2 linked regions of the Anatilimnocola floriformis genome follow. The main gene of each other region encodes a partner of the protein of the gene in region 2 in a complex. Links are inferred from orthologs where the notes say so. Each region holds a gene or a part of one and is shown on either strand. Other genes may lie near its edges. The genes, in order: M9Q49_RS22065 and uvrB.

Region 1 (9,275 bases), 430 kb from region 2 along the record:
GATGACGACCTTTGAAGGTGGTCCACGCGTTCCCTTCATCGCCCAGTGGAAGGGCAAGCTGCCGGCCGGCCAGACGTATGACTTTCCGGTGCTCAATCTCGACGTGTTGCCGACGGCACTCGCTGCCTGCGGCGCACCGGTCGATAGCTCGGCCAAGCTCGACGGTTTGAACCTGATGCCATACCTGACCGGCGAAAACAAAGCCCGCCCACACGAAACGCTCTACTGGCGGTTTGGTGAGCAGTGGGCCGTTCGCCACGGCGATTACAAACTGGTAGTGTCGAAGGGTGGCAGTGGCAAGCCGGAACTCTACAACCTGGCCGCTGACATCGGCGAATCGAAAGATCTTGCCAAGGATCAGCCCGAAAAGGTGAAGGAGTTGCAATCGCTGTACGACGCTTGGAACAAAGAACAAGCCGAGCCCAGTGCGCCCGATGCTCCGGCGGCGAAGAAACAGGAAAACAAAAAGAAGAAAAAGAATATGAACTAGAGTCGCCTTCGCTTCGCGAAAGGAAGTTTCATCACGTAGGACGGACCATTGGTCCGTCCGGATGTGCGAGTTCAACAAATTCTGCGAGCTAACCGCTGCCAGGAGCGGACCAATGGTCCGTACTACTGCTATCATAGGGGCATGTCAGCCAAGCCCGTTCCACCGCAGCCACCACCGCCAGACTTCAACGAAAAGCCCCGTTCGTCGGCGTGGACCATCGTCCTCGCCGGCGTCGGCTTGATGTTTGCAATCGTGGCCTTGACGTTTCTCACGCTGGGCTACTTCTCGCTCGTGGTGATGATCGGCGCGGGCGTCTTTATGCTCATCGGCGCGCAGTACCTGATCTGGGGCTGGTTGCTCGAGCGGATCTATCGCAATGGAAGAGAGAATCTCGAGGAGTGAATGCGTCAGGAGCGCTACCGGCCAGGAAACTTGAAAATCGATGGCCCGCGGTCCTCGTCGTCGTCATCCGGATCTTCCCGGTGCTCCAGGTCAAAATCCTGGCCCATGCCATCCAGTCCGTCCTGGGCAAAATCGACGACGCTGGCAAAGGCTGAGATCAGGTCGCGGAGCTCTTCTTCGCATTCGCCGTCGCGAATGTAGCCGGCCGGCCCTTCGGAATGGTCGTGAGCACATTCGAAATCGACGCCAAAACGCCGTGATAGCTCGCAGAGAATGTCGAGCATTTCGTGCACCGTGCCATCGGGTAAGTCTTCAGCGCTGGCCGAGGCAATGTCATCCTCGTGCGGCGTGAAATTCGGTTTGCTCGAACCGCTGAGTCGACCGGCCTGCAGATCCTGACCAAAGTAAACCGGCTCGCAGCTGAGCCAGGTGTAGCCTTGGATCAACTCATCGGCTGCGGCGCGTATTTGCGTTGCTTCAGACGGCGTGAGCGGGCGCGTCGTCGCGTACGAGATCGAAAATCCCATCGTGCAGTTCCCACGAGATGCCTAATTCAAGATTTCCCGCAGCGCCGGTTCTAGCGTGGGATATTGAAATTGAAACCCGGCGTCGAGCGGCCGCTTCGGCACGGCGTTTTGCGAAGCCAGCAGCACGTTGGCAAACTCGCCAATGAGCAACTTCAGCATGAAGTTGGGCGGCGCTGGCATGAACGTCGGCCGGTTCAAAACGCGGCCGAGCGTCTTGGTGAATTCATAGTTGGTCACCGGATTTGGCGCCGTTCCATTCAGCGGACCGCTGATGGAATCGCGCTCGGCAGCAAATAGCATCAAGCTGACGAGATCGTTGATGTGAATCCAGGGCATGTATTGCTTGCCCGTGCCGAGCGGGCTGCCGACGCCGAATTTGAACGGCGTGAGCATTTTGCTGATCGCGCCCCCTTTTTCACCGAGTACGATCCCGATGCGCGGGTTGACGACGCGAATGCCGGCGTGGCGGGCCGCGTGCGACTCGCGCTCCCAGGCAACACACACTTCGGCGAGCAGATCATCGCGTGGATCGGCATCTTCGGTAAGGACTTCGTCGCCACGGTCGCCGTAGTAGCCGACTGCCGACGCGCTTACGAGTACTCGCGGTTTTTTCGGCAACTGAGCGAGCGTATTCACCAGGTTCCGAGTTCCCTCGACGCGACTGGCCCGCATGCGACGTTTTTTCTCTTCCGTCCAGCGCCCTTCGGCAACCGGATCGCCAGCTAGGTGAAAAACCGCGTCCACGCCATCGAATGCTTCAGCCGGCGCGGGTTGATTTTCAGCGTCCCAGTTAAACGCCTTCACCTTGAACGCCGACAGCGTCTTCTCCGCTTTCGCCGCGTTACGCGAGAGGACTACGGCGGGTTCGTTCAAACGATGCAGCAAACGCTTACCGACAAAGCCGGTCGCGCCAGTGATTAAGGCCTTCATGATGTCTGCTCTCGTTGTCAGTGAAAAATGTGTCGCTGCTTTAGTATCCGCATTCGGCGCGAACAATTCACCGGGTGATGTTTTCAATGCTCAAATCTATGAATCCATCTCCACCGGTTCCAATTTGGCGTGAATCAAAAAGAACCGCCGTTCGCGGCCTTCCTTTTCGAAGTGAACGGTGACCGTTCGTTTTGGTCCTTCGCCGCCCAACGCCACGATCGTGCCCAGGCCGTGCTCAGGGTGCAACACGCTCATGCCGTGCTTGAACAGATGTGGTGCAAAACGGGGGCCAGTGTCGGCTTGCTGCGAAAGAAGATCGGCGCCGCTCATCAGCGAGAACCGCTTATCGAGCACCTTCTTCTTGGCAGCCGGCGGTTCGATCTGCGAAAAATCCTCCTCGGGATCGATTCGCGTTTTCGACTTTGGCGTCGGCAGTTCATCAGGCGGCAACTCGGCGGCAAAATCGTCATCGTCGGGCAACTGCGATTCGGGATCCTGCCAGGCTCTGCGTAACGAACTACTCGGCAACTGCCGCTGCATCTCTTCCTTCGGCAGTTCATTCAAAAATGAGCTCGGCACGGTCGGCGCATTCACACCGCGGAACATGCGGTACCCGGCGTAACTCAGCTGCAACTCTTCGCGAGCTCGGGTGATGCCCACAAACAGCAGTCGCCGTTCTTCTTCGAGTTTTTCTTCGTCATGCCGGCTCCGTTCGTGCGGCAGCAAGCCCTGTTCGCAGGCGACGATGAAGACGACGGGAAATTCCAGGCCCTTCGCCGCGTGCATCGTCATCAGCGAGACGCGGTCGTTTTCGGAATCGAAGGCATCGGTATCGGAGACGAGCGCGGTCTCTTCCAAAAAGGCTTCGAGCTTGCCACCTTCGGGATGCGTTACGTCGAACTGCCTCGCTGCCGTGAGGAGTTCTTCCAAGTTCGCCAAGCGTTCTTGGTCTTCCTCGCTCTCGGAATTCTGCAGCACTTCGCGATAGCCCGATTCGCTCAACACCAAGCCGACGATGTGTTCGACCTCGGCTGTGAGGGCGACGTTCAACTTGTCGACGAGCGCGACGAACTTGGCAACGGCCACTGCCGATTTTTTCGGCAGCCCTTCGACAACTCCGGCCTGGCGGGCGGCTTCGAGCATCGAGATGTTTTTGCGGCCTGCATGGTCCTGCAGCTTGTTGAGCGTGCTTTTGCCAATGCCGCGGGTCGGCGTATTGATGATCCGCCGCAGCGCGACGTTGTCGCGCGGATTGTTCAGCAGTTGCAAATAAGCCATCACGTCCTTGATTTCCATCCGCTGATAGAACTCGAGGCCGTTGACGATTTGATACGGAATGACGTGCTCGCGCAGGCCGTGCTCGAACTGCCGCGAAAGCGCGTTGGTGCGGAAGAAAATCGCGAAGTCGCGCGGCCGATACCGCCCCTGCCGCACGTAGGTCGCAATCTGATTAGCGATCTGCTCGGCTTCGTCGTTCGACGTGGGGTAGCAGGTCAGCCGAACTTTTTCACCTTCAGGGTTTTCGGTCCAGAGTTTCTTTTTCTTCCGCCGTGTGTTGTGCGAGATGAGCACATCGGCCACACGCAGAATCGCCTGCGTGCTGCGGTAGTTCTGCTCGAGCCGCACTGTTTTCACGTTCGAAAAATCGTGCTCGAATTCGAGAATGTTTCGCACGCTCGCGCCGCGCCAGCCGTAGATCGATTGATCGGGATCGCCGGTCACGCTCAGGTTCGGATGGTCGATCGATAAGGCGCGAATGATCGCATACTGAGCCAGGTTCGTGTCTTGATACTCGTCGACCAGGATGTAGCGATATTGCGAGTCGAGTTTCTTCCGTACCTCAGGACTCTCGCGCAGCAGCACCGCGACGTGTTGCAGCATGTCGTCGAAATCAACCGCGTTCGCGGCGAGCAACGCCTTTTGATACGCGGGATAAACGCGATCGACCGTGTGACTGAGCGAACTGCCGTAGAGCGAGGCTTCGCGATACTTGTCGGGCGTGATCAGATTGTTCTTGGCCGTGCTGATGGCGTGGGCAATCGCATCGGGCGAGGTGTGCGACAGTGAGACCTGTTGCTCCTCGAGCACGAGCTTCAGCAACTTGCGGCTGTCGTCCATGTCGTAGATGGAATAGTTCTCGCCGAGGCCGACATACCGCGCGTAGATGCGGAGCATGCGAGCGCAAAAGCGGTGGAACGTCCCCATCCACACGGGCTGCCCAGGCGCGAGCTTCGCGAGGCGGGATTTCATTTCGGCGGCTGCTTTGTTGGTAAAGGTCAGCGCCAGAATGCTCCGCGGCTGAATGCCGTGGCGGAGCAAGTTTGCGATGCGATGCGTGACGACGCGGGTTTTGCCCGATCCCGGCCCGGCCAGCGTGAGCATCGGGCCATCAATGTGCTCCACAGCGGCCAGTTGGGCGGCAGTCAGCGAGGCGAAGAGATCCGTCAGGGGGAGGTGGTTTTGCTCGGCGTCCATGCTTCGATTTTACCAAATTCGTCGCCGTTTGCGGCGGAGGCGAGCTAGCATAAGTCTGCTGTCACTTCATGAATCATTCTTGGAAAAATTCACGCTAGCATGTGGAAAATGAGTGACGAGCCATTATACTTTCGCCCGGCTGATTGGCTTCCAACGATTGGACGCCCAGCCAGGTTTGCAGTTTGAACCCAGTTTTTCGGGAGGGAACCCCATGAGCCGTACCCGCATTCCGCTCAGCCGCCAAGACGAACAAGCTCGCCAACAAAAGGAACGGTTGGAAATGAGCACGGCCGAAATCGGCCTCTCGGTCCGCACCACCAACTGCCTGGAAGAGCGCGGCATCTTCACTGTCCGCGACCTGCTCAACAGCACCCCGTCGCAGCTCCTCAGCATCGCCAACTTCGGCGAGAAGACGCTTGAGGAAGTTTATAAGTCGCTGGAGAAGTTCGGCTTCTTCCGTGCGTCGCGCGCCCAATTGGCCGTTCGCTAGTAGCTCACAAAATCGCGCACGCCCTGTTCGAGCGAAACCGCCGGTTGATATCCCAGCAGCCGGCGGGCCTTCGTCAGATCAGCGTGTGTCAGCGGCATGTCTTCCGATCGCGCGGGAAGGCGCTCGATGAGCGCCTTCTTCGCCGCGCATTTCTCAATGAGCGTGATCAGATCGCGCATCATCACCGGCTGATCATGGCCGAGGTTCAGGCATTCGCCCGCGATGTTCGGCGCGGTGAGCGCGCTGATCACGCCGCGGCAAATATCGCTGACGTGCGTAAAGTCGCGCAGCACGCTTCCATCGCCGAAGAGGCGAATCGGCTTTTCGTTTTTCACGGCAGTGGCAAATGCCGCGAGCGATAACTCGGGGCGCATCCGCACGCCGTAAACATTGAACAGCCGGAGCGAAACAAACGGCACGCCGTGGAGCTTGGCGTAGTTGAGTCCCAGCAATTCCGCGGCGCGCTTGCTCACGCCATAGGGACTGGCCGGGGTGCCGAGCGGCGCGTCTTCGACGAACGGCGCTTTCGCTCCCGGGCCGTAGACCGTCGAACTGCTGCTGAACAAAAACCGCTCGACCGGATGTCGCCGGGCAGCTTCGAGCAACGACAGCGTTCCTTGCACATTGTTGTGCAGCACTTCGGCCGGATGATTCACGCTGTAAGGGACGCCCGGAGAACCACCCAGATGCACGACGTGCGTGAAACGCTGCTCAGCAAACAGTTGCTCCATCGCGGCAGTATCGCAGAAGTCGGCTTCGACAATCCGCACCCGAGGCGACTTCGCCAGTTCGGCAGCATTTTGGCGTTTTAGCTGCGGGTCGTAGTAATCGTTGAAATTATCAAGGACGACGATCGTAGAACTGGCCAGCGGCGAATTTGCGGCTGCGGAGTGCTCTAAAAGCGCATGCGCTAGGTGACTGCCGATAAAACCCGCGCCACCTGTCACCAAAACCGTCATAAATCATCCCGCGAACTGCGTCACGCAGCATCAAGCCTGAGCCAACTTCGATTCCAATGTTATACTCCATTGTTCTGAGCCGATTTTCTTGCCGCGCCGGTCGATTCGCCGATCATGAGCACCTTCGACCCACCTTACGCCAAGCCGGCCCATGCTTTTCGCTCGCGGCTGTTCTTGCTGTCGCTGGTGGCGGGAGCCTGGTGGACGCTGCAGTTCATTGCCACCCACGTGCCGATCGCCTTGCCGGGGGCGGCGAACTCGCTCGACAAATATCAGCACTCGAGTGCGTTCTGCGTCCTCACCATTCTCTTATGCTCGGCCTATGAAACCTGGCGACCGCGGCGGGAGTGGGGTTACTTCGGCGTGTTCCTGCTCGTGATTGCCTACGGCGGTCTGGATGAGTGGACTCAGTCGTTCGTCGGCCGTCATTCCGACGTGCTCGATTGGTTCGCCGACTTCGGCGGCTCCGCTTGCGGAGTGGGCTTGATGTTTTTCGTCGCCGCTTTCTGGCGACGCTCAGCCGCCGCTTCCGACGCTGCTTCGGCTGCCGTCAGCACGCGATAGATCACCTGCGACGGCCGGGGCGCGAAACCGAGAAATTCCCGCTCCTCGCCGAAGCTGATCTCCTGCTTGAGCAGTCGCGTGTGTTCGAAATTGTTGAACAGACTCAGCGAATCCTTGGCCGAGAAACGTCGATCGTAGCCGTAGTTCCCCTCGCTCATGTATCGCCGCAGTTCGTTCCAATCGACGCAGAGATACTTCACGTTGCGTTTGGTGAACTCCTCGCGAAATTCCTCGACGGTCTTTTTTCCCGATCGCCAATTCAGCAGCACGCAATCGTCGAAGCACGTGTTGTAATAAACATTCGTCGCTTGCGACTTGCCGTTCAAATCCCACACGCAGGCGCCGCCGACCAGCAGCACGCCGCCGTCGCCGGTCAGACGTTCGTTCAGCCAGTGCTCGGCTGGCGTGAGACGCAAAAGTGCGAGGTCCATGGGGTCATTGGAGATTACCGGATCCTCGCGCAGATACTTCAGCGCGACGAACCACCGAGCATCGACCACGGCAGCAAAGCCGGTGAGCACGAGCACGCTGTAAAGCAAACCAACCGCGAGAAATGTGCGGGCGATGGCTGAGCCGGCGTTGTCCTTTAGCCAGGCATAACCAAACCCCGCCAAGAGCGCAAGCAGCGGCAGGGCGGGAACCAGAAATCGATCGATGCGGTGCGTCAGCAGATACCAGGCGACAAAATTAAACGCGACGAGGCCGACGGCAAGCCGGGCGAATCGCTCGATCGTTTGTGACTGCCGCGACTTGGAACGCCACTGTTGCAGCACCGCGAGGCAACCGCAGAGGGCCAGCGGCACGAGCAACGGGCTGGCTAGTGGTGAGCGAATGGCAAAGGAACTCGCTCGCTGGATGACATCGGCGACGGTGAACCGGCGCCCCGCTTTATCCTCCGGCACGGCGTGGGCTTTGACCCAGCGGGCATCTTTCTCCGGCGTACGGGTTTCGCCGCCGAGCGTCTTGGCGAGGAGTGGATAAACCGGGTTGCCGGTCAGCATCGCATTTTTGGCATACCACAGGCCACTGCCGGCCAGACCACCGATCAGCAGCAAGACCATGGCGATCGCGGCCTGACGAAGTTTCTCTAGGTGTGAGACCTGCGCGGCCTGACCGCCGCGGAGGCGGAACTTTCGCAGCAGCGTCTCGATCACCAGCGGCATGACCACGAAGATTGCCGCGGGATATTTCACGGCGGCGCCTGCTCCGGCAAAGAAACCAGCCAGCAACAGCGCCCGCCAATTTGCTTCGCCCCGCCACCAAACCCACCAGCAAGCGAGCAGATAAAAGCCGAGGACCGCGTCGTTCAAGCCGCTGATGGCAACGTGCCCGACCCAGGGCAGCGTCAAGTAGCAAACGGCAGCAATCAGTCCGACTTGCACGTTCCCCAGTCGCCGACCGATGCTCCACAGCAACAGTGCGGTGAGCGGCGCGTAGAGCGAAACGATCAGCTTGCCGGTCAAGCCGCCGAGCCACCAGGCTTCATCGCCGGCGCCGAGAATCGACGTAGCCGTGATCGCATGCATCTCGGCTCCGAGCGGCATGTTGGCATAGACATTGTGCGGCAGAAATTCAATCTGCCCGCGCTGCATCCATTCCTTCGGCGCTTGCAGGTGATACTCGCGTACGTCGAAGTCCCACGACAGCAGCACACCGCCGAACAAATACGGCAGACTCAGCAGAGCGATAAAAATCCAACCCCAGCGAGCCAGCCAGCTTTGCTTCTCGTCTTTCGTGAGCGGGATTTGCTCCACGTTCTCGTCGGCAGTTCCCAACAATCTCCACACGGCAACCGGCAGCAATAACAGGCCGATCAGCAGTCCCAGCCAAATCCACCAGGGCTCGCGCAGTGCGCCCGGTGTCGACATGCCACCGGCGAGCACCAGCAGCGAGCCTAGGTTCAATCCCGCGCCGAGCGCGAGCACGATGTGTTCAAGTTTGTCTTCGACTTTTTTTCCCGTGAGCCAACTCACCAGCAGCGAGCCAGGCCCGAGACTCGCCACCAGAATGAATAAAGCCGTGAGCACGATCGGCGCGCGATCGAAAAATCCCAGCGGCGGTTTGGCGTGACCAATATGGCCCAACCATTGGCCGATCAGATCTTCCGGCCGCATGATGCCGAGCAAGATTGTGCCGCGGTTAGCACTATCGAGAAACAGCCAGGTCCAGAAAAAAAGAATGCCGGCCAGGATGGCTGCTGTGCCCGTCCAGCGCAGGCCTAGTCGCGCGAGCAATTCGCTGGATTCAAATTGCTGCCGAGCGATGGCTGCGGCCTCGCGTGGTTTTTCTTCGCGGGCCGGTTCCTTGCGGGGCAAATCCTCGCGGCCGGGCCGCGGGCGTTTTTTCGGTGAACGGCCTGATTGCACGGAGAGGAACCTCGGGAAAGGACATTTACGCTATGCTGAGCAGTGTCGAGTTCGCAGTGCTTTTTGTACTAG
Region 2 (9,124 bases):
TGCATCTGGTGATAGCGCGCGAGCTCCCCTTCGCCGCAACTGCGGTCCGAAACGGTCGTCAGGCCCACGCTGTTGTAATCGGCAAATAAATCGCGCAGCCGTTGCGTCTTCTCTTCGTCCGTCGCACTCTTACCGCTCGATTTGCTCTTCGCATAACGCGAACAACTCCGCAGCATGCCGGTGAGTTCGCCATTCGCATCCTTTTCGATCTGGCCGGTACCCGAAACGACGAAGTCCTTGTCGATGCCGCTTTCCTTGAGCGCGAGCGAGTTCAGCATCGCATCGGGCCCAGTCGAAAACATCACGGGATGCTTCGGCGCTGCGGCATCGAGTTCGGCCCGGGTCGGATAGCGCGGCTCTTTCAGTCGCGTGATGAAAATCTGCCGCACGACAATCCACTCGCCGGCGGGAACAACCGCCGCTCGCGAGCGAACGTAGGCAAGCACATCGGCGATCGATTCCATCTCGGGAATCGGATGATCGAACTCGTGCAGACTCGCCCCGCCTGGATGAACGTGCGAATCCATCAAGCCGGGCATCACGAACTTGCCTTGCAGATCGACGAGCTTTGTCGACTCTCCCTTGGTCTTTAGTACGTCGTCGTTCTTGCCGACGGCGGTGATCCGTTCGCCGCGAATAGCGATCGCTTCGGCGATGCTGAATTGCTTGTCGACCGTCACGATCTTGCCGTGATGCAAAATCAAATCGGGCGGATCAGCGGCGAAGCTCGAAGCCGATGGCGTGAGCAGAATCGCACAGCAAAGAACGAAGAAAGAGTTTCGCGACATGCAGCTCCTCGCACGCTCAAGGTGGGAAGGGACGGAGGAGCCGCAATGTAACGCGCGCGAGAGTTGATTGCAAAAATCAACCTTCCGAGATCGCATCGAGCGCGAACGCGGCTGCATCGCGCACGCTGGCGTTTTCATCTTTCTCGGCGATGGTCTGCAAACGAGTTTTCGCATCCATGGCATCCTTGCCAATCTGACCGAGGGCGAAAACGGCTGCGGCCCGCACTTGCCAATCTTTATCGTCGAGTGCCTTTACCAGCGCGGGGACTGCGAGCTTTCCCGCCGTGGCGAGCGACACGGCTGCTGCTTGCCGTTCGGTTGTGGCGAGTTGCTTGACGAGATCGTCAACATTGACAACCGGTTTCGGCGGAGTGGGCGTCGGCGGGTTGTTTTCCGGCACTTTCGCCGGCGGATCGACAGGCGTTGGATCAGCTGGCGCTGGCTCGACCGGCACTTTTTCGATCTGATCCGGTCTTTCAATTGGCGACCTTTGCAGCGGCGTCTCCGGATCAACCGACGCTGGCTTCGGCGTCTCCGTGATCGGCGGCGTCGAGGCTTGTTCGGTAGTGCAACCGGCGAGCAAAGCAGTAAGCAACAACGCGCAGAGTGAAAAAGTTTTCATCGGAATTTCATTTGAATGAGTAATGGCTTGCATGTCGGTTATAGCGAAGACGGTTGCTGGCCGGCAATTGTTTTGTTGCCGCACCAGTTATGATGAGAGAAACGACCTGCCCTTCTCAGCAAGCGAATTCTTATGCTCGGCCGACTGATCACGATCGAAAGCTATCAAAACGCGATGGAAGCTCGGCTGGTCAAGCAGCAACTCGAAGACGCGGGCATTCGTTGCGTCATTGCCGATGAGTTTGCGGTTTCGAATTTCTGGCATCTCGCGGGCGCGATCGGCGGCATCAAGCTCCAGGTTGCCGAGGAAGATGTGGAACGAGCCGATGCGGTGCTCGATGAACTCGAGCAGCGACACAAGCAGGCGGCAGACGAGACGGCAGAAGAAAAATCAAGCGACGAAGCTGCTGCACTCGTCGAACCAAAGCCGGGCACTGACGACGAAGAGGACGAGCCGCCGCTGAACGAACGTGAGGACAACATCGAGCGGGCTTATCGCGCGGTGCTCGTCGGTTACATGATGATTCCGCTGCAGTTGTATGCGACCTGGGTGCTGCTCGATGTTTGGAAAAGCGACTTGCCGATCCGGCCCGCCCTGCGTCGCAAGCTCTACTGGGCGCTCGGTCTACATTTTCCGATGCTGATCGTCGCCGTAGCGATTGTACTGATGTCAATCCGCGGCATGGTTCATTTCGGTGCCTTTACTCCGCGACTCCCGTAGCCCCTTGGAAAACAAATATGCCTGAATGGTCGGCAACTCGCGAACTCGTGCGCGCGGGAACTGAAAAGTATCAACTCCAAATCGACGGGCGAGACGCTTCTTTCGAGCAAGTCATCGCTGCCTGGCAAAACGATGCAACGTTTCGCACTTGGTTCAATCAACTGCTCGCCGCCGTTCCCTATCCATCCTTCCGCTGGGAAACGCCACCGGTCACTCAGCAGACCATCCACCAGCCGTTCGAGTTCGTCGTTCACGACAGCCCCGGACTGGCGCCGCGGCCCGAGCGCGATGCGTTTGCCGAGCACTTCTATCGCGCTGCTGAAGACGAATCGGTCGTGACCTTCGCCAATCTCGGCCGCAACGCCGTGCTGGTTGCGCCCGTTCCGCTCGCCGCTGACAAGCATTATCCGCATCTCGGCGCGTTCGTTCGCGGTGCACCTGCCGAGCAGCGCGATCGGCTATGGCAATGCGTTGGCAACGCGATGCAGGAACGAATCAACGCTGAGCCAGTCTGGCTGAGCACGGCAGGCGCTGGCGTTTACTGGCTGCATGTTCGCCTGGACAATTCGCCGAAGTATTACCAGCATCAGCCTTATCGCGAGTAAGACTACCGGGAAAATGAATTTCCGAAGTAGCTTTCCAAGGTCAGCCTGGACGAAACGAATCGTCAGGTAGATAACTCAGGAGATCCATCTGACACCTGCACCGCGAAATCTGGTTCCCATGCACGACACCGGCGGCAGAATTTTCCTCGGTCTCTTTGGGCTTCTGTGGTGCAGTTTTGTCTTCTTTTTCGATGGCATGTTGGGCTGGAATGCCTGCCAGCAAGTTCGAGCCAGTTCGTTTGCGACCACGAATGGGACCATCACCCAGTCGAAAGTGAAAGTCGACCGCGACAGTGAAGGGAGTTCGTACAAGGCGGAAGTTGAATACCGCTACGAGGTCAACGGTCGGCCGTTCGAGGGAAAGCGGATTCGCTACGACGCAGTGAGCATTGGTGAGGCGCACGCGCAGGCGACTGTCAGCAAGTATTTGCCGGGAAATGCCGCGACGGTGCATTACGACTCGGCAGCGCCGGAGGAAGCGGTTTTGGAACTCGGGTTGGATTCGGCCAATCTGCTCGTGCTGTTATTTCTGGTGCCCTTCAACGCCGTGGCGCTCGGTTTTGTCGCTGGGGCCTGTGCCTGGATTCGATCGAGACAACTCGGCAGGCCGATGATGGGCGTGTACTTTCGCAACGATGTGCTGGGGCAGACGATTCGCCTTTACGAAATCAGTCCGGCACTGGCCGCCCTCATGGCTGGCGGCGGAACCGGGTTCGTCAGCGTGTTCGCCTTCTTGCTGATCACCATGCTGCTGCCATCTGACGTGGCCATCGCGCTGGGTTGGATTGCGACGATCGCCGCGGCTGTGTGGGGTTGGTGGTTTGCCCGGCGGAAGTACACCGAGATCCGCCGCGATCCGCTGCGCAGTCGCATCGAACTCCGCTCGCCAAACGGCGTGAGCTATTCGGTTGCTCACGAGGATCTGCAACCGGTGACGTATTCTCGGCAAGAGTCGAAAGACTCGGATGGTGATCGCGTAGAGAAGTTTCCGCTGACCTTGCCGTTTTTTGATTCGGCGACGCAATCGCCAAGCTCGCTCACTCTGCCGGAGCAGTCGAATGAAGCCGATGCCGAACTATTCACGAAGTGGCTGAATAGTATGCTGGGCCTTGGCTAGAACCGATTGCTTCAGCAATCGGTTCCGCGCCAGCGGTGAGAGGCATCCTGTGTGCGGTGCGCCTACGAGAGATCGTCGATTTGCCAAACAGGCGCCGCTAGAAATCAGCCGTTGAGCCGGATGCCTCTTGCGGCTGCGCCGCTCCGGTTGCTGAAGCAACCGGAGCTATCTGCAGTGAAAAATTAGTTGCCCGAGGGGATCGGGATTTTCACTCCCTCTTTTTCCAGCAGTTCGCGAACATGCTGGAACTTCTCGTAGTTCGAGATGGTGACGGGTCCAGTGTACGACTCACTTTGAGCTTTGCGGGGCGGATACTTCACGTACGTTTGCATGAGCTTTTTGATCTCGGACGAGATCGTGATCATGGTCCACGTTCGCTCGGTGTAGTTGTTCATGAAGATGTCGTAGCGTTCCTGCGGATCCTGCCAGAGATCGAAAACTTGCGGCACGGTGGCAACATACTTCTCCGGGCCTTTCCAGCCCTGATTGCTGTCGACTGCAAGGCCGCCCGTGGCCTGGCCGTTGTCGCCGCGGAGATTGAAGACGGCTTTGTAGTTGTTGACGCGGGCAGCACCGGGAGCGAGTTCGTTCTCGGTGAAATAAAACCAAGTATTGCGCGGCGATTTGCCGGTGCCGGTCAGCACGGGAGTCAGGTCGTAGCTGTCGAAAATGATCGGTTTGTTTTCGCGATCGTTGGCTGGCAGTTTCACACCGCCTACGGATGCGAAAGTGGCCATCAAATCGAGACCGCCGACGATCTCGTGATTCTTCGCTCCAGCCTTGATCTTGCCGGGCCAGCTGGCAATGGCGGGGACACGATTGCCACCTTCGCGCACGGTTCCTTTGGTGCCGCGAAACGGCGTGTAGCCGGCATCGGGATAAACATCCTGCCAGGCGCCGTTGTCGGTCGTGTAAACCACGAGCGTGTTCTTATCGAGGCCGAGCGAGCGCAGCTTGTCCATGATCCGCCCGATACGCGTATCGAGCTCGACGATGGAGTCGGCAAACTTGCTCTTCGACATCGACTTGTGAACGAAGTCAGGGTGCGGCAGGTTCGGCTGATGCACTTTCATGAAGTTCACGTTGATGAAGAACGGCTCTTTCGATTTGGCCGCATCGTCCAAGAATTCGAGCGCCGCTTTTTCGACATAGCCATCGAAATAAGGAATGCCGACGACGCCCTTGTCGGGAGTGTCTACGTATTGACCGTTGATTTTGAAATCTTCGGTGATCGCGCCGCCTGCTTTGCCCGACAGCGAACCTTTCGTCACTTTTTGAAACAGGTTGCGCAACTCCGGATCCATGTCGGGGAACCAGGTTGGATCGGCGTATGTGTAGGCATTCAAGTGATACAAGCCGCAGTACTTCATCACGTCGTAGCCCTGCGCGGTCGGCAGCGCGTAGTCGGCTTCGCCCAGGTGCCACTTGCCGGTGAAGTAGGTCTTGTAACCGCCCGTTTTCAACACCGAAGCAAGGGTCCATTCGGCCGCGGGAAGTCCGCCGCCTTGTCCCTGAAAAGCGACGGTCGTCATGCCGCTACGGTTCGGAATTCTTCCAGTCTGCATCGCCGCGCGACCGGGCGTGCAACTCGGTTGAGCATAGAAGGAATAGAACGTCATCCCTTCGCGGGCGAGTTGATCGATGTTGGGAGTCGGCATGCCGCGGCCTTCGCCGCCGCCATAAGGACCGAGATCACCGTAGCCGGTGTCGTCCGAAACCAAGAAGAGAATGTTCGGCTTCGAGCCGCCCGCTGGTTGTGACCAGCCAATAGTGGTTACACAACCCAATAACAGCAACGACAGACAAACCAGGCGCAGTTTCATGGTAGCCCCTCGATGAAAAGGAAGAGTGAATAGCGCCCGCATTGTAGCCTGTCGGAAAACTACCGGTTGAGAATCCCGCCATTTGGTGCGGCGAATTTACGCGTTCTTTCGAAAAAGCACGCGTCCTTCATTCAACGCGGGTCATTTCAGCGTGAATATTCTTCACGCTGACAACAATTTCCACTTTCGTAATCGCGATAGTTTCAGAACCGCCGAGCGCGGCATCGCACATCCGTCGATGAACAGCGATTCGAGGTTCGTCAGTGCAGCTATCGTATCGATAAATGAATCTGCGTCATTGAGATTAGTGCACCCGATTAGCCGCAGAGATCGTAGCTGCACAAGCGATCGAAGCTGCGCAACGCCAACTGCAGTCACTGCGGTCCCGCCCAAACCCAGTTTGATTGAATGATCCAACTTGCCAATGAAACGGCACGCATCGTCACCGAAACTTGTGTCGCTCGCGGAGAAACTCTCAAGGCTCGGCACTAGCGGCAAAAGTGCGGCTGCCGACTCGTCGGAAAGCTGAGAACATTGAGCCAGGCTGAGGCTTCTCAATCGCAGTTTCTCGCAGATCAGCCTCACATCCAGATCACACCAACTCCCTGCTTCGATATTCAGATCGCGCAAGGAGACGAGAGAGCCGATTGCGGTTGCGGCTTCGGTCACTTCCTGAGCAGGGTTACAGACCAAGGTTTGTAGATTCGTGCACGAGCGCAATGCCCTGAACGCATCTCCGCTAACAGAAGTGAATTGTAACGACAGTGCTTCCAATCGAGTCGACCACGCGACAGCCGCAAACGCTGCGGAAGTGACTGCTGAACTATCGAGATTCAACTCAATCAGAGTTCCTAGCTTGCACAAATCGACAAATGCTTCATCTGCTCCTTCGAAATATGCCTTGAGTGGAACGCCATCGCCCCAATGGAGCGTGAGTCTCCCGGCGTCGATTTCGTTTTGAACGGTGCGCGGCAGTTCTACTTCTCGCATCGCACTGTAGCTCAAGCATTCTTCTTCGGCCGAGGTACGCGTTGACCTTTGCCGCCGCCGCGTTTCTTGCCTTTGGGCGAATAGGAGTCGACTTTCACGTCGCTCACCTTTTCGCCGATCGAATCCTGCATCTTCGTGATCCGATCGCGCAGGATTGCGGCCCGTTCGAACTCCATCGCTTCGGCGGCCGCGTACATTTCAGCTTCGAGCTCGTTGAGATATTCCTGCGTGACATACTCCGTTTCGTCCTTCCGGCCGACAGCTTCGTTGGCGATGCGATGGGCCGAGACGGCTTCCTCAATGCCCTGACGAATGTTCTTCTTTACCGTTTCGGGCGTGATGCCGTGCTCTTTGTTGTACGCTTCCTGAATCTCACGCCGGCGGCGGGTCTCTTCGATGGCGAGTCGCATCGATTCGGTCATCTTATCGGCATAGAGAATGACCTTGGCATTCACGTTACGAGCGGCGCGGCCGATGGTTTGAATCAGCGACGTCTCGCTCCGCAAAAAGCCTTCCTTGTCGGCATCGAGAATCGCGACGAGCGACACTTCTGGCAAGTCGAGACCTTCGCGAAGCAGGTTCACACCGACCAGGCAATCGAAATGGCCGAGCCGCAGATCGCGGAGCAGCTCGACGCGTTCAAATGCATCGAGTTCGCTGTGCAACCATTTGCACTGCACTTTCTGTTCGACGAGATACGCCGATAAATCCTCCGCGAGACGCTTGGTGAGGGCGGTAACGAGCACGCGCTCGCCGAGCTTCACCCGTTCGCGAATTTGCTCGAGCAGATCTGGCACCTGGCCGCGGGCTGGTTTCACTTCGACGACCGGATCGAGCAAGCCCGTCGGGCGAATGATCTGCTCGACCACTTCGCCGCCGGTCGACTGCAGTTCGTATTCGTTGGGGGTCGCCGAAACGTAGACGATCTGGTTGATCTTCTTTTCCCACTCGTCGAATTTCATCGGCCGATTGTCGAGCGCGCTCGGCAACCGAAAGCCGTGCTCGACGAGCGTCATTTTTCGCGCACGGTCGCCGTTGTACATCGCGCGGATCTGCGGCAGCGTGACGTGCGATTCGTCGATGACTAGCAAATAGTCTTCGGGAAAGAAATCGTAGAGCGTATCGGGCGTCGAACCCGGCGGCCGACCGGAGAGGGGCCGGCTGTAGTTCTCGATGCCCGGGCAATGCCCAACTTCCTGCAGCATTTCGAGATCAAATCGCGTCCGCGCGCTCAACCGCTGCGCCTCCAGCAGCTTGCCGGCTTCTCGCAATTGTTGCAGCCGTTCGTCGAGTTCACTCTTGATCGAATCGATGGCGGCCTTGATCCGGTCTTCCGACATCACAAAGTGCTTGGCCGGATAAATAAACAGCTGTTGCTGCTGCACGAGCGTTTCGCCGCTCGTCGGATTGATGATCGAGAGTTTCTCGACCTCGTCGCCCCAGAACTCGATGCGATAGGCATACTCTTCGTACGACGGCCAGACTTCGACGCAATCACCGCGGACGCGGATCTTGCAGCGCTCGAACGAAATGTCGTTGCGGTCGTATTGAATGTCGACGAGCCGCTTTAGCATGTCGTCGCGATCGATCACCTGGCCGACGGTCAGGCCGACCATCATCGCCTTGTAATCCTTGGGCGAACCCAAGCCGTAAATGCACGAGACGCTCGCGACGATAATCACGTCCTTGCGGCTAACGAGCGAGCTCGTCGTGGCTAGACGCAGACGATCGAGTTCCTGGTTGATCGAGGCGTCTTTCTCGATGTAGATATCACGCTGCGGAATGTACGCTTCCGGCTGGTAGTAGTCGTAATAGCTGACGAAGTAGTGGACGGCGTTGTTCGGAAAGAACTCCTTGAACTCGCCGTACAGCTGAGCGGCCAGCGTCTTATTGTGCGAGATCACCAGCGTCGGGCGTTGCACGTTCTGGATGACGTTGGCCATCGTGAACGTCTTGCCCGAGCCGGTCACACCCATCAGCACTTGCGACTTCTGCCCTTTTTCGATGGCAGCGGTCAGGGCTTCGATTGCCGCGGGCTGATCGCCGGCTGGCTCATAGGGACGATGAATACGAAAACCCACGCGGCGGTCCTCTGCTGATAGTCACTGAACTCGCGCCATGGCCGCAACGATTCGCTGCGGGCCATTCCTCAACATAGGAGACGAAGGGCGAAGGTGACAAGGAGAGGGAAGCGGCAAACTGCAGCGCCGCCTCGACGCAGCATTTTTTGATGTCTTGCCGCAGCAACTTAGCCACCAGCTTCAGCTGGTGGTAATGCGCAAAAAACGCTGCGGGCTTCAGCCATTCCACCTCGTAGGAGGTCCATGGCTGAAGCCCAGCAAACCAGTTATCTAGCCACCAGCTAAAGCTGGTGGCTAATGCAAACCAACGCTCATTACACTTACGTCAAGCGTCCCGCCGAACCGCGCGTCGAGGCGGCAAGTCCCAGCCAAACGACG

Evidence for each region.
Region 1: the proteins of uvrB (region 2) and M9Q49_RS22065 are in contact, whole or in part, in a crystal structure (PDB 7EGT), measured with the Thermus thermophilus proteins. The link is inferred for Anatilimnocola floriformis from one-to-one orthologs. Residues at the interface, in WP_096411307.1 of Thermus thermophilus: Glu23, Leu25, Arg26, Asp27, Gly28, Glu29, Arg30, Phe31, Arg55, Glu326, Asp327, Phe328, Glu379, Ser382, Gln383, His398, Gly400, Arg401; in WP_096412145.1 of Thermus thermophilus: His654, Arg656, Phe657, Gln666, Asp668, Glu669, Lys680, Arg681, Leu682, Ser683, Lys685, Tyr686, Ala687.

Annotation. Positions count from the first base shown.
Region 1 is NZ_JAMLFW010000001.1:5,573,837-5,583,111, reverse strand. The notes cover bases 2,136-5,199. They hold M9Q49_RS22065 (ATP-dependent helicase), read right to left. Parts: upstream 4,825-5,199; coding sequence 2,446-4,824; downstream 2,136-2,445. Other genes in these bases: M9Q49_RS22060 (DNA-directed RNA polymerase subunit alpha C-terminal domain-containing protein), read left to right, coding at 5,036-5,199; M9Q49_RS22070 (TIGR01777 family oxidoreductase), read right to left, coding at 2,136-2,349. In the rest of the region: M9Q49_RS22085 (sulfatase family protein), read left to right, coding at 1-490; M9Q49_RS22080 (hypothetical protein), read left to right, coding at 632-892; M9Q49_RS22075 (hypothetical protein), read right to left, coding at 907-1,419; more of M9Q49_RS22070, read right to left, coding at 1,441-2,135; more of M9Q49_RS22060, read left to right, coding at 5,200-5,314; M9Q49_RS22055 (NAD-dependent epimerase/dehydratase family protein), read right to left, coding at 5,311-6,273; M9Q49_RS22050 (VanZ family protein), read left to right, coding at 6,388-6,837. UniProt on the Escherichia coli protein: A helicase with DNA-dependent ATPase activity. Unwinds DNA duplexes with 3'-5' polarity. Translocates on single-stranded DNA with 3'-5' polarity. Initiates unwinding more efficiently from a nicked substrate than double-stranded DNA.
Region 2 is NZ_JAMLFW010000001.1:5,145,430-5,154,553, reverse strand. Bases 6,212-9,124 are described here. They hold uvrB (excinuclease ABC subunit UvrB), read right to left. Parts: upstream 8,747-9,124; coding sequence 6,677-8,746; downstream 6,212-6,676. Other genes in these bases: M9Q49_RS20205 (GlsB/YeaQ/YmgE family stress response membrane protein), read right to left, coding at 9,067-9,124; M9Q49_RS20215 (hypothetical protein), read right to left, coding at 6,212-6,680. In the rest of the region: M9Q49_RS20245 (amidohydrolase), read right to left, coding at 1-788; M9Q49_RS20240 (HEAT repeat domain-containing protein), read right to left, coding at 865-1,410; M9Q49_RS20235 (putative signal transducing protein), read left to right, coding at 1,543-2,130; M9Q49_RS20230 (DUF6940 family protein), read left to right, coding at 2,148-2,735; M9Q49_RS20225 (DUF3592 domain-containing protein), read left to right, coding at 2,854-3,852; M9Q49_RS20220 (arylsulfatase), read right to left, coding at 4,035-5,675; more of M9Q49_RS20215, read right to left, coding at 5,838-6,211. UniProt on the Escherichia coli protein: The UvrABC repair system catalyzes the recognition and processing of DNA lesions. A damage recognition complex composed of 2 UvrA and 2 UvrB subunits scans DNA for abnormalities.